4 regions of the Rhizobium sullae genome follow, and region 4 is predicted to be linked to each of the others. Evidence: predicted binding sites of a transcription regulator. Region 4 holds the regulator's gene; each other region holds the start of a gene.
The links. Region 4 encodes HrcA, which represses chaperone genes, less so after heat shock. Its sites were predicted from a motif close to GTTAGCACTCNCNNNNNGNGAGTGCTAAC; they were not measured.

Region 1 (3,120 bases), on a different replicon from region 4:
AGACCTTCCATGCCGACCAGCCATGACCTCAAAGGTCTGATGAAGTTCCTTGCCCGGGAAGAATGGCGCGAATGCTTTGACGAGGTGTTCTACGACCATTTCGGGCCAGTCCTGGATGCTGGCGACATGGACTTCGAGGACATCGCCGAAATCCTTGGCGACGACTGGGCTATGACGCTCTGGGGCTGCGCCTTCGAGGATTTCCTGACCCAGGACTTCGAGGTCGAGGGCGGCAACATCGTCGACGAATATCTCAAACGTCGCGGCTGGAAGGAAAATGCCCAGGCAAAAAACTGTATGAAGGCGCTGCGCACTTCCGTCATGAGCCTTTACGAAGTCAGTGAGATCGTGCCGGGCAAGTCGCTCGCCGCGCGAGATCTTGTTCGTGGTGGTGACCCGATCGCGGTCAGTGAGGGAACAGCTACAAGTACCCTCAAGCAGTGGGACAGGATCGCCGCCCGGATTGTCCCCGTCATGGGCACAAACGTCTTCGCCGGAGGCCTTCTGCCGTTCACGCCGCAGGCCACCGATGCGCTGTTCGATGGCCTGCGGCAGATGTTCGGCAAAAAGAATGCGAAGAAGCTGCCGGTCATCAAGGACGAGGAGCTTCAGGCCGCCGCCTCCATGTTCACGCTTTCATGGCTGTTCGATACGCTTGAACGCGCCGCAGGGCTGCCATCGATGCAGAACGCGGATGGTGATGAGCTCATATTCCATGACGTCAGGTTTCCGCTCGCCTCCGGAATTGCCCAGAAGGATGTTGCCGCACGGGTTAGCAACATTCCCGGCATGTCGCAGGAAAACGCAAAATTCTGGAACTGGCTTGAGCAAAAGCCGAAGCACGACGCCCGTAAACGCAGTGCACCGTCTTTCGACACTACGATGGAAAACGGGGCGCGGGTGCGGGGAAATGTGGAATTGAAGGGGAAATTCCTGCACCTGGCGACCAACTCGGCAGAGCGCGCACAAGATGGAACGACCTTGATCCAGCAGGCTCTCGGTGATCTCGTCCGCGCCCCGCTTACAGAAATCCGCACGGTCGAACAGATGATGGCCGAGCGGCCGGCACGCGAAAAGGAAGCCCCCGCGCCTGAAATCCCGCCCGAAATTGCCGAGCAGGTCGTTCATCAGTTCATGGACCGGCAATATCGTGAAACCCTTGATCAGCCGGTCGGCATGCTCGGCAACAAGACGCCGCGTCAGGCCGCAAAATCAGCCGCTAGCCGACAAAAGGTCGCCGAATGGCTCAAATATCTCGAAAACCAGTCTTCACGGCAGCCAAATCCGGCAGATCCTATGGCGACATACAGTTTTGAGTGGATGTGGCACGAACTCGGCGTCATCGATCTGCGCCAATAACCGCTACCGCATATCCGTGTCCCAAAAATGCACTGAGGCCGGCATAAGCCGTTCCGAATTTGCGACCCCATCTCCGGATCGTCTCATGGGAGACGACGATACCGCGCTCCAGCAGCATCTCCTCGACCATCCTCAGGCTCAAAGGGAACCGAAAATACAGCCAGACCGCACGGGCGATGATCTGCGGTGGAAAGCGGTGGTTCTTGTAGCTTACGGCCGGACTGTTCATCCCAACCCATTACCGACAACCGTTAAGCCGCTGACAACGTGACATCACCCCAAACGGGCATAAGCGGATCGTGATCGGCAAATCCCCATGCATGCGGTCGCCTGTCCCGTTGCGAATTGGCCAATGCTTGACACGCACGTCAGCGAGGCATATCTCAGCCACGGTGCTAGCACTCTCGTGTGAGGAGTGCTAGCACGTCCACCGGATCGATGAAGATCCGCACTGTCACTTGATCGAGGGATTAGACAATGGCAAGCACCAATTTCCGTCCGCTGCACGACCGCGTCGTCGTCCGCCGCGTCGAATCTGAAGAACAGACCAAGGGCGGCATCATCATTCCGGACACCGCCAAGGAAAAGCCGCAGGAAGGCGAAATCGTCGCCGTCGGTTCCGGCGCTCGCGACGAGTCCGGCAAGGTCGTCGCTCTCGACGTCAAGGCTGGCGACCGCGTTCTGTTCGGCAAGTGGTCCGGCACCGAAGTCAAGATCAACGGCGAAGATCTGCTGATCATGAAGGAAGCCGACATCATGGGCATCATCGGCTGATCCAGCCGATCGCTTTTCCCGAAATTGCTGACAACCCTATTCTGGAGTTTTCAAAATGGCAGCTAAAGAAATTAAATTCGGCCGCACCGCGCGCGAAAAGATGCTGCGCGGCGTCGATATCCTCGCTGACGCAGTCAAGGTAACGCTCGGCCCCAAGGGCCGTAACGTCATCATCGATAAGTCCTTTGGCGCTCCGCGCATCACCAAGGACGGCGTCTCGGTCGCCAAGGAAATCGAACTTGACGACAAGTTCGAGAACATGGGCGCCCAGATGGTCCGCGAAGTTGCTTCGAAGACCAACGACATCGCCGGCGACGGTACCACGACCGCGACCGTTCTGGCTGCGTCGATCATCCGCGAAGGCAACAAGGCGGTTGCCGCCGGCATGAACCCGATGGACCTTAAGCGCGGCATCGATCTTGCCGTTGCTGAAGTCGTCAAGGATCTCCAGGCCAAGGCCAAGAAGATCTCGACCTCGGAAGAAGTTGCGCAGGTCGGCACGATCTCTGCAAACGGCGACCGGCAGGTCGGTCTCGACATTGCCGAAGCCATGCAGAAGGTTGGCAACGAAGGCGTCATCACCGTCGAAGAAGCCAAGACCGCCGAAACCGAACTCGAAGTCGTCGAAGGCATGCAGTTCGACCGTGGCTACCTCAGCCCGTACTTCGTGACTAACCCGGAAAAGATGGTTGCTGACCTCGACGACGCCTACATCCTTCTGCACGAGAAGAAGCTCTCGAACCTGCAGTCGATGCTCCCGGTTCTCGAAGCTGTCGTCCAGACCGGCAAGCCGCTGCTCATCATCGCTGAAGACGTCGAAGGCGAAGCGCTTGCAACACTCGTCGTCAACAAGCTGCGCGGCGGCCTGAAGATCGCTGCCGTCAAGGCTCCGGGCTTCGGCGACCGCCGCAAGGCCATGCTCGAGGACATCGCCATCCTGACGGGCGGCACGGTGATCTCCGAAGACCTCGGCATCAAGCTCGAGTC
Region 2 (3,120 bases), on a different replicon from region 4:
TGCACCAGGGCGACCGCGCTTTCGAAACGCGGATCCGACAGGTCCTTGTAATAGAGGGGCGATGTCACGTTGTTTGATCAAGGTCGGAACAAGGCGCTTATGTGAGACGTCAGGCGGTTGCGCCGGTCACGGCTTTCCACTGCGCCATTGCGCGGATCCGATGGATGTGGATGGCGAGGGCTGAGTTTTTCTGGTGCGGGGGGACGAAGAGATTTCGGAGTGCCGAAAAGATCGATATGAACCGTTGCAAGCCGCCGACGGATCGAAATCCCTGCATCATCCGCTCCCGTTTTCGAAGCGGCACGTGAGAATTCTCGGCTCGATTGTTCAGGCCCTTGTGCGATCGATGTTCGACGGCGGGCATCACCTCCCGTCTTGCAGCACCATATGAGCGCAATTTGTCGGTGACGATCCGCTTCGGCGTCAGGCCTTGCTTCTTCAGCAGCCTGACCAGCAATCGCCTGGCGGCTTGGGTATCGCGGCGGGCTTGAACGATCTCGTCGAGAACGTAACCGTCTTGGTCAACGGCACGCCAGAGCCAATGTTTGCGGCCGCCGATGGAAATCACCACCTCGTCCAGATGCCAGATATCCTTTCGCGAAGGCCTCTTTCTGCACAACTGCCTGACATAAGCCGTTCCGAATTTGCGACCCCATCTCCGGATCGTCTCATGGGAGACGACGATACCGCGCTCCAGCAGCATCTCCTCGACCATCCTCAGGCTCAAAGGGAACCGAAAATACAGCCAGACCGCACGGGCGATGATCTGCGGTGGAAAGCGGTGGTTCTTGTAGCTTACGGCCGGACTGTTCATCCCAACCCATTACCCGACAACCGTTAAGCCGCTGACAACGTGACATCACCCCTACCACATCTGCTGCAGATCCTGGCCAACTACAAGGGCGAGAAGGTTTGTTACGGCGATGTTTGTGTTGCTCCGCAGACGAATGTTTCGAACGGTGCCACGCCGAAGGCGGAGCAGGAGAACCCGGCTGAAAGAGGAGCTCTTGAATGACCTTCTATTCCATTTGCACCAAAGCTCGGCGTCTTCTCGTTGCGAGGGGCGCTAATCGCCAGCTCAGATGAAGGACGCTTCCGCGAAGCATCGCCAAACGGGCATAAGCGGATCGTGATCGGCAAATCCCCATGCATGCGGTCGCCTGTCCCGTTGCGAATTGGCCAATGCTTGACACGCACGTCAGCGAGGCATATCTCAGCCACGGTGCTAGCACTCTCGTGTGAGGAGTGCTAGCACGTCCACCGGATCGATGAAGATCCGCACTGTCACTTGATCGAGGGATTAGACAATGGCAAGCACCAATTTCCGTCCGCTGCACGACCGCGTCGTCGTCCGCCGCGTCGAATCTGAAGAACAGACCAAGGGCGGCATCATCATTCCGGACACCGCCAAGGAAAAGCCGCAGGAAGGCGAAATCGTCGCCGTCGGTTCCGGCGCTCGCGACGAGTCCGGCAAGGTCGTCGCTCTCGACGTCAAGGCTGGCGACCGCGTTCTGTTCGGCAAGTGGTCCGGCACCGAAGTCAAGATCAACGGCGAAGATCTGCTGATCATGAAGGAAGCCGACATCATGGGCATCATCGGCTGATCCAGCCGATCGCTTTTCCCGAAATTGCTGACAACCCTATTCTGGAGTTTTCAAAATGGCAGCTAAAGAAATTAAATTCGGCCGCACCGCGCGCGAAAAGATGCTGCGCGGCGTCGATATCCTCGCTGACGCAGTCAAGGTAACGCTCGGCCCCAAGGGCCGTAACGTCATCATCGATAAGTCCTTTGGCGCTCCGCGCATCACCAAGGACGGCGTCTCGGTCGCCAAGGAAATCGAACTTGACGACAAGTTCGAGAACATGGGCGCCCAGATGGTCCGCGAAGTTGCTTCGAAGACCAACGACATCGCCGGCGACGGTACCACGACCGCGACCGTTCTGGCTGCGTCGATCATCCGCGAAGGCAACAAGGCGGTTGCCGCCGGCATGAACCCGATGGACCTTAAGCGCGGCATCGATCTTGCCGTTGCTGAAGTCGTCAAGGATCTCCAGGCCAAGGCCAAGAAGATCTCGACCTCGGAAGAAGTTGCGCAGGTCGGCACGATCTCTGCAAACGGCGACCGGCAGGTCGGTCTCGACATTGCCGAAGCCATGCAGAAGGTTGGCAACGAAGGCGTCATCACCGTCGAAGAAGCCAAGACCGCCGAAACCGAACTCGAAGTCGTCGAAGGCATGCAGTTCGACCGTGGCTACCTCAGCCCGTACTTCGTGACTAACCCGGAAAAGATGGTTGCTGACCTCGACGACGCCTACATCCTTCTGCACGAGAAGAAGCTCTCGAACCTGCAGTCGATGCTCCCGGTTCTCGAAGCTGTCGTCCAGACCGGCAAGCCGCTGCTCATCATCGCTGAAGACGTCGAAGGCGAAGCGCTTGCAACACTCGTCGTCAACAAGCTGCGCGGCGGCCTGAAGATCGCTGCCGTCAAGGCTCCGGGCTTCGGCGACCGCCGCAAGGCCATGCTCGAGGACATCGCCATCCTGACGGGCGGCACGGTGATCTCCGAAGACCTCGGCATCAAGCTCGAGTCCGTTACCCTCGACATGCTCGGTCGCACCAAGAAGGTTTCGATCTCCAAGGAAAACACCACGATCGTCGACGGCGCCGGCGCCAAGTCGGACATCGAAGGCCGCGTTGCCCAGATCAAGGCGCAGATCGAAGAAACCACCTCCGACTACGACCGCGAAAAGCTGCAGGAACGTCTTGCCAAGCTCGCCGGTGGTGTTGCCGTCATCCGCGTCGGCGGCTCGACGGAAGTCGAAGTGAAGGAAAAGAAGGACCGCATCGACGACGCCCTCAATGCGACGCGCGCTGCTGTTCAGGAAGGTATCGTCCCCGGCGGCGGCGTTGCCCTGCTCCGTTCCTCCGTCAAGATCACGTCCAAGGGTGTGAACGACGACCAGGAAGCCGGCATCAACATCGTTCGCAAGTCGCTGCAGTCGCTGGTTCGCCAGATCGCTGACAACGCTGGTGACGAAGCTTCGATCGTCGTTGGCAAGATCCTCGACAAAAATGACGACAACTACGGCTACAACGCCCAGACGAGCGAATATGGCGAT
Region 3 (3,120 bases), on a different replicon from region 4:
GACGAGCTCCATGCGGGTTTCGTTCCACCCGCTCTGATCGGCCGGCCGCCACAGAAGTGCCGCCGAAAGGGGGTCGTGGCCGTCTCCAAAAATATCGGCCTCAACCTTTATCACTTCGCCGACAACGCGTTTGACGACGAAACGACCCTCGTCGACTGCCGGCGTGATCTTTTCGATTGCCAGTCTTGCAGATGCCGCTGCCTCGCTGACAGCAGGTACTGCAACCGCGTCAATGATGGGAACGGATGACTGTCCTTCGAAAACGCGAAGCTCACCCGGTTTCAGCTTCAGTTGGGCGGCAAGAATCTCATCATCGTCTTGCGGGTTGATCAGCGGTAGGAACGAGGATGCGGCCTCACGCAAAAGATTGAACGGCGCGCTGACGCTGCGCCGCAGGTCGCGGTTGAGGACGACCACGCGCACTTTCTGTGAGCTATGCATATCCTCTTGGTCCGTCTGCATCAGAGCAACGGCCGGCGTTTGGCTGGTGGAGATGAGCTTGAGAGGCCGACGCGCGAAGCCGGCGGCCGTTTTGTTGGTCCAGGCATTGACGGCGCGGATATCGCTGGAAAGGTCGAACGCGCCCTGTTCGCGAAGGCCGCGCAGGCCGGTTCCATCCCCATGCATGGGATCGAGTGGTGTCGCGGCACCGTATTCGAAGCCCATCGGGATCATCAGGCCGCTGGCAAATGTGGAAGAGAGCCGCAGTGCCCGGACAGCCTTGCGCTGCAAAACCTCTTGGCTGTCGGTGCCGTGGGCCATGCGCTTGCCGAACGGCGCTTCAGGAAACGTGATCTGATAACCGATCTGCCTCTGGATCTGGTATTCGTCCATGATCCATCGCTCCTCGAGGTCCCACCATGCCAACGAGGAGAAGCTGCCATCAAAGCCGATGCCCTCCAGGGCCTTGCGATCCTTTAAGTCGGTGCCAGGTGTCCAAGCCAGAAAGGTTGTTTGCGGCGCCGATTTACGGCTCGACATGATAATGTTGAACCAGGCTTCTGGAGCCAGGCTTGCGATACCAAGGCAGCGAAAGCCTGCAATTCCGAGGTCTGTAAGCAGCCTCATCCGACTAAGCCAGTCGTCGATATGGCCCGGTTCACGTGTGAAATCGATGCGCCGGCTGCCGGCTTCGTGCGGGGGTACGCGCGGATCGGCGATGATCGATCCTAAAGGCTTATCAACGGCGACCCGATCAACGACCAGGTCGAGCATAATCTTGAGGTTGTTGTCTGTTGCTGCTTGGACCAAGTCTCTGACGGCGTCCGTGACGGAGTCACCCAGCCCTAATTCCGGATCGAGGCGATCGAAGCTTTTTGCGACAAAGACACTGGTGTTATGGCCACGTTCGAAAGGCGGAGCCGTCAGGACCGTGTCAAAGCCAAGGTCACTCGCATGCGCAAAGACCTCCCTCCACGCCTCCAACCCCTTCAACATCAGAGGATGCACGTAGTAAATCTGCGGCGGCAGTTGCGAGGTTCGCGACGCGAATTGGGGGCGCGTGTTCATCGTGGGTGCCTAACGGTTTACGCATTAACTGCAAGGCTACCGTGCTTGTTCCTTTGTGCTGTCGCAATTGGCCACCATTTCGGTACGTGGTGCAGGGTTGACCGGAGCTCTGACCGGAATGCAATTTCCCGAATGAGACGTCCGTTCTGGGCCAACTATCTTGAAAAGCCCCGATTGGCGCAGTCAGCAGTTCCCGATCACTGAATTGCGGCTTTTCATCTTAAGGGCGCGATGTGCCAAAGCATCGATAACGATGGCTTTTCAGTGCTGGGCTGCCCTTCGGCTGGAAATACGTGGCGCGTTTGAGCGCAAACTTGCCGAATGCGACCAAAACATGAATCAATCCTAGCACTCTCAACGTAAGACTGCTAAGATTGTCTATCGAGATCGGCCATTCGGCTGCGTTCTCGTTGAGGAACCCAGAAATGATTAGTACCATTTTTCGGCCGTTGCACGACCGTGTCGTCGTGCGCCGTATTGAGGCTGACGCCAAGACCAAGGGTGGCATCATCATTCCAGATACTGCCAAGGAAAAGCCGCAGGAGGGCGAAGTTGTCGCTGTTGGGCCTGGTGCGCGCGATGATGCCGGCCAGATCCAGCCGCTCGAGGTCAAGGCCGGCGACCGGATCCTGTTCGGCAAATGGTCCGGCACCGAGATCAAGTTCAACGGCGAAGACCTGTTGATCATGAAGGAAGCCGACGTCATGGGCGTTGTCGCCTAACCGTTTCTTCCATTTTATTTCCCTTCATGAAGACCATTGGGCGATCAGCCCGGGAGTTTTTCCATGTCTGTCAAACAAATCAAATTCGGTCGTGATGCGCGCGAAAAGCTGCTGCGCGGCGTCGATATCCTCGCCGATGCCGTGAAGGTGACGCTCGGTCCGAGGGGCCGCAACGTCGTGATCGACAAGTCCTTCGGCGCACCGCGCATCACCAAGGACGGCGTTTCGGTGGCCAAGGAAATCGAGCTTGAAGACAAGTTCGAAAACATGGGCGCCCAGATGTTGCGCGAGGTCGCGTCGAAGACCAGCGACATCGCCGGCGACGGCACCACGACGGCAACCGTTCTTGCCCAGGCGATCGTTCGCGAAGGCGCAAAAGCTGTTGCAGCCGGCATGAACCCGATGGACCTGAAGCGCGGTATCGACCTCGCCGTCACCGCCGTCGTCAAGGATCTGCTTGCCAAGGCGCAAAAGATCAATACGTCGGAAGAGATTGCCCAGGTCGGTACCATCTCGGCCAACGGCGAGAAGGAAATCGGTCAGTATATCGCTGATGCGATGCAGAAGGTTGGCAACGATGGCGTCATCACGGTCGAGGAAGCCAAGACCGCTGAAACCGAACTCGAAGTCGTCGAAGGCATGCAGTTCGACCGCGGCTACCTTTCACCTTACTTCGTCACCAATGCCGAAAAGATGGTGGCGGAGTTGGAAGATGCTTATGTGCTATTGCATGAGAAGAAGCTTTCCAACCTGCAGGCCATGCTTCCGATCCTGGAAGCCGTCGTTCAAACCGGCATGCCTCTGTTAATCATTTCCGAAGACGTCGAAGGCGAAGCGCTTGCAACACTCGTCGTCAACAAGCTGCGCGGCGGCCTGAAGATCGCCGCCG
Region 4 (3,120 bases):
CATCTATGTCGATCCGGAAGCGGCCGACATCGTCTTCCGTTCGGGCGTGTCGATCGTGATGATGCCGCTCGACGTGACGCATCAGCTGCTGACGCGGAAGGATCGCGTAAAGCGCATGGCCGATCTCGGTACGGCACCAGCGAAAGCAATGGTCGAAATGCTGGAGTTTTTTGAGCGCTTCGATGTCGAGAAATATGGCTCCGACGGCGGGCCGCTACACGATCCGACTGTCGTCGCCTACCTGCTAAAGCCGGAGCTTTTCAAGGGCCGTGACTGCAATGTCGAGATCGAGGTGAAGTCGGAGCTGACCGTGGGCATGACGGTCGTCGACTGGTGGCATGTGACCGACCGTAAGCGCAATGCCAAGGTGATGCGCCATGTGGATGCGGACGGCTTCTTCGATCTACTGATCGAGCGCTTCGCCCGCATCTGATTTTCAGACTGATCGTTGAGGCGTCTGAGAGATCAGGCGTCCTTTTCGGTGAACGCCGTATTGATATCCGCTTCAGCTGCCTTCGGGCCGCCCTTGGCGACGCCAACCATTGCCGGGCGAAGAACCCGCTCGCCGATCGTGAAGCCTGCCTGAACGACCTGGACGACCGTGTTGTTCGGCACTTCGGCATTCGGGACCTCGAACATCGCCTGATGGAAGTTCGGATCGAACTTCTGGCCGACCGGATCCAGCTTGCGGACGCCGTGACGCTCAAGCGCGGAGAGCATCGAGCGCTCGGTCATCTCGACACCTTCGATCAATGTGTCGAGGCCCGCCTCGCCCGCTTCCTTCGCTTCGGCTGGGATAGCATCGAGGGCGCGGCGCAAATTATCCGAGACGGCAAGCATATCGCGCGCGAAGCCCGCGACTGAGTAGGACTTTGCATCCTTCACATCGCGCTCAGTGCGACGTCGCAGATTGTCCATTTCGGCGGCAAGGCGCAGATAGCGCTCACGCAGCTCGACATTCTCAGCCTTGAGCACTTCAAGCGGATCCGGCTGTGGCGGCGCTTCAACCGTGGTTTCGTTCTCGACGTTTGCGGCAGCGTCGTCTGCGGCTTCAGCCGCGGCAGCGTCTGGTCCGTTTTTCGTCGTTTCGTCCGTCATGACGGTCTCCGGTAGTAGGTTTTCTTGAGATGCGCCCGATATCGAACTTCGATCGCAAAAAATCAAGTCTGCGTGACAAAGAAGGAGCAATTCGGGAGTTTACAGCGTGCCGCGCGCAAGTCGGGAAATCAGTTGCGCTGTGTAATCCACCATCGGCACGATGCGCGAGTAATTGAGCCGCGTCGGACCGATGACGCCAACGGCGCCGACAATGCGGTCGTCATCATCGCGATAGGGCGCAACAATCAGCGAGGAGCCGGAAAGCGAAAAGAGCTTGTTCTCAGAACCGATGAAGATACGCACGCCCGGGCCGGTTTCGGCCAGATTCAGCAGCTCGATTAGGCTGTCCTTCTTTTCGAGATCGTCGAAAAGCATGCGCAGACGGTCAAGGTCCTCCGCGCCTGCCAGGCCCTCGAGCAGATTGGATCGGCCGCGAATGATAAGCTGCGGTGGCTTGCCTTCATCCGCATCGCCAGACCAAACGGCAATACCGCGCTCGACAAGGTCCCTGGACAACGCATCAAGCTCGTGGCGGACGTTCTCCTTTAAGTGACTGAGCTGCTTGCGCAATTCCGGCAAAGTCTGGCCGGACATATGGGCATTGAGGAAATTCGCGGCCTCCGTCAGCTGCGACGACGTAACGCCTGCTGGCAATTCGATAATGCGGTTTTCGACCTGATCGTGATCGCCGACGAGCACGGCCAGCGCCTTGGTGGGCTCCAGGCGGATGAACTCGACATGCTTGAGGACCGGATCGCTCTTCGATGTGATGACGAGCCCCGCGCCCCGCGAAATGCCGGACAGCATCCGGCTTGCCTCGTTCATCATCGTTTCCACAGGAGCGTTAAGGCTTTCAGGACGAACCTGGCGGTCGATGTTCGCACGGTCCTCGGCGGAAAGGTCGCCGACCTGCATGAAAGCATCAACGAAGAACCGGAGGCCGCCCTGCGTCGGCAGGCGTCCCGCGCTGACATGTGGCGAGTAGATCAGGCCTAGCGCTTCCAGGTCGCTCATCACATTGCGCACGGAAGCGGGCGATAGCGACATAGGCAGGATGCGCGAGAGATTGCGGGAGCCGAGCGGCTCGCCACTTTCCAGATAGCCCTCGACGATGCGGCGGAAGATTTCCTTAGAGCGTTCATCCAGCGCCGCAACGGCATCCGAAACCGACGTCGACCTGAACCCCATGAATTTCCTTTGACCTGCGCGCTGATGACGATCCCTAAAATATAGCCGTTCTCGCCCTCGTAGCAAAAGGGAATTTGCAAATGGTTGCCGCCAATCGTAGAAGCGGTCGATACCATTGAGCACTTCACGACGTTATCCGAAAACCGCTTAACGCATTTCGGCATCATGCTTCAGGAGATTAGAATGCGGCCTTCAGGCAGAAAAACCGACCAGATGCGCAAGGTCACTTTCGAGCGCAATTTTTCAAAGCATGCGGAAGGTTCCTGCCTCGTGAAATTCGGCGATACGCATGTGCTCTGTACCGCAAGCCTGGAAGACAAGACGCCGCCGTGGCTGCGCAATACAGGAAAGGGCTGGGTCACGGCCGAATATGGCATGCTACCGCGCGCAACCGGCGAGCGCATGAAACGCGAGGCCGCAGCCGGCAAGCAGGGCGGGCGCACGCAGGAAATCCAGCGCCTCATCGGCCGTTCGCTCCGTGCCGTCGTCGACCTTAAGGAACTCGGCGAACGCCAGATCACGCTCGACTGCGACGTTATTCAGGCTGATGGCGGTACGCGCACGGCCTCCATTACGGGCGCCTGGATTGCGCTGTACGACTGCCTGAAATGGATGGAGGCCCGCAACATGATCAAGGTCGAGCGCGTGCTCAAAGATCACATCGCCGCAATTTCCTGCGGTATCTTCGCCAGCCAGCCGGTGATCGACCTCGATTATCTCGAAGATTCCTCCGCAGAAACCGATGCGAACTTCGTCATGACGGGCGCAGGCGGCATCGTTGAAATTCAGGGTACCGCGGAGGGCACACCGTTCACCGACGGGGAATTTGCCGCG

Region 1: the regulator HrcA is predicted to act here: its motif matches at 1,754-1,782, upstream of groES (co-chaperone GroES).
Region 2: the regulator HrcA is predicted to act here: its motif matches at 1,225-1,253, upstream of groES (co-chaperone GroES).
Region 3: the regulator HrcA is predicted to act here: its motif matches at 1,854-1,882, upstream of N2599_RS23320 (co-chaperone GroES).

What each region holds. Positions count from the first base shown of each region.
Region 1 is NZ_CP104145.1:181,603-184,722, reverse strand. It holds gene N2599_RS34975 (recombinase family protein) at 1-26, shown strand, start outside; gene N2599_RS34970 (DUF7986 domain-containing protein) at 10-1,359, shown strand; partial or broken gene N2599_RS34965 (IS6 family transposase) at 1,400-1,588, opposite strand; gene groES (co-chaperone GroES) at 1,837-2,133, shown strand; gene groL (chaperonin GroEL) at 2,189-3,120, shown strand, end outside.
Region 2 is NZ_CP104146.1:142,625-145,744, reverse strand. It holds partial or broken gene N2599_RS37125 (glutamate synthase subunit alpha) at 1-53, opposite strand, end outside; partial or broken gene N2599_RS37120 (IS6 family transposase) at 110-860, opposite strand; partial or broken gene N2599_RS37115 (TlpA family protein disulfide reductase) at 869-1,015, shown strand; gene groES (co-chaperone GroES) at 1,308-1,604, shown strand; gene groL (chaperonin GroEL) at 1,660-3,120, shown strand, end outside.
Region 3 is NZ_CP104144.1:557,430-560,549, reverse strand. It holds gene N2599_RS23325 (maltotransferase domain-containing protein) at 1-1,509, opposite strand, end outside; gene N2599_RS23320 (co-chaperone GroES) at 1,935-2,231, shown strand; gene groL (chaperonin GroEL) at 2,295-3,120, shown strand, end outside.
Region 4 is NZ_CP104143.1:11,332-14,451, reverse strand. It holds gene N2599_RS00070 (nucleoside hydrolase) at 1-433, shown strand, start outside; gene grpE (nucleotide exchange factor GrpE) at 466-1,098, opposite strand; gene hrcA (heat-inducible transcriptional repressor HrcA) at 1,198-2,286, opposite strand; gene rph (ribonuclease PH) at 2,470-3,120, shown strand, end outside.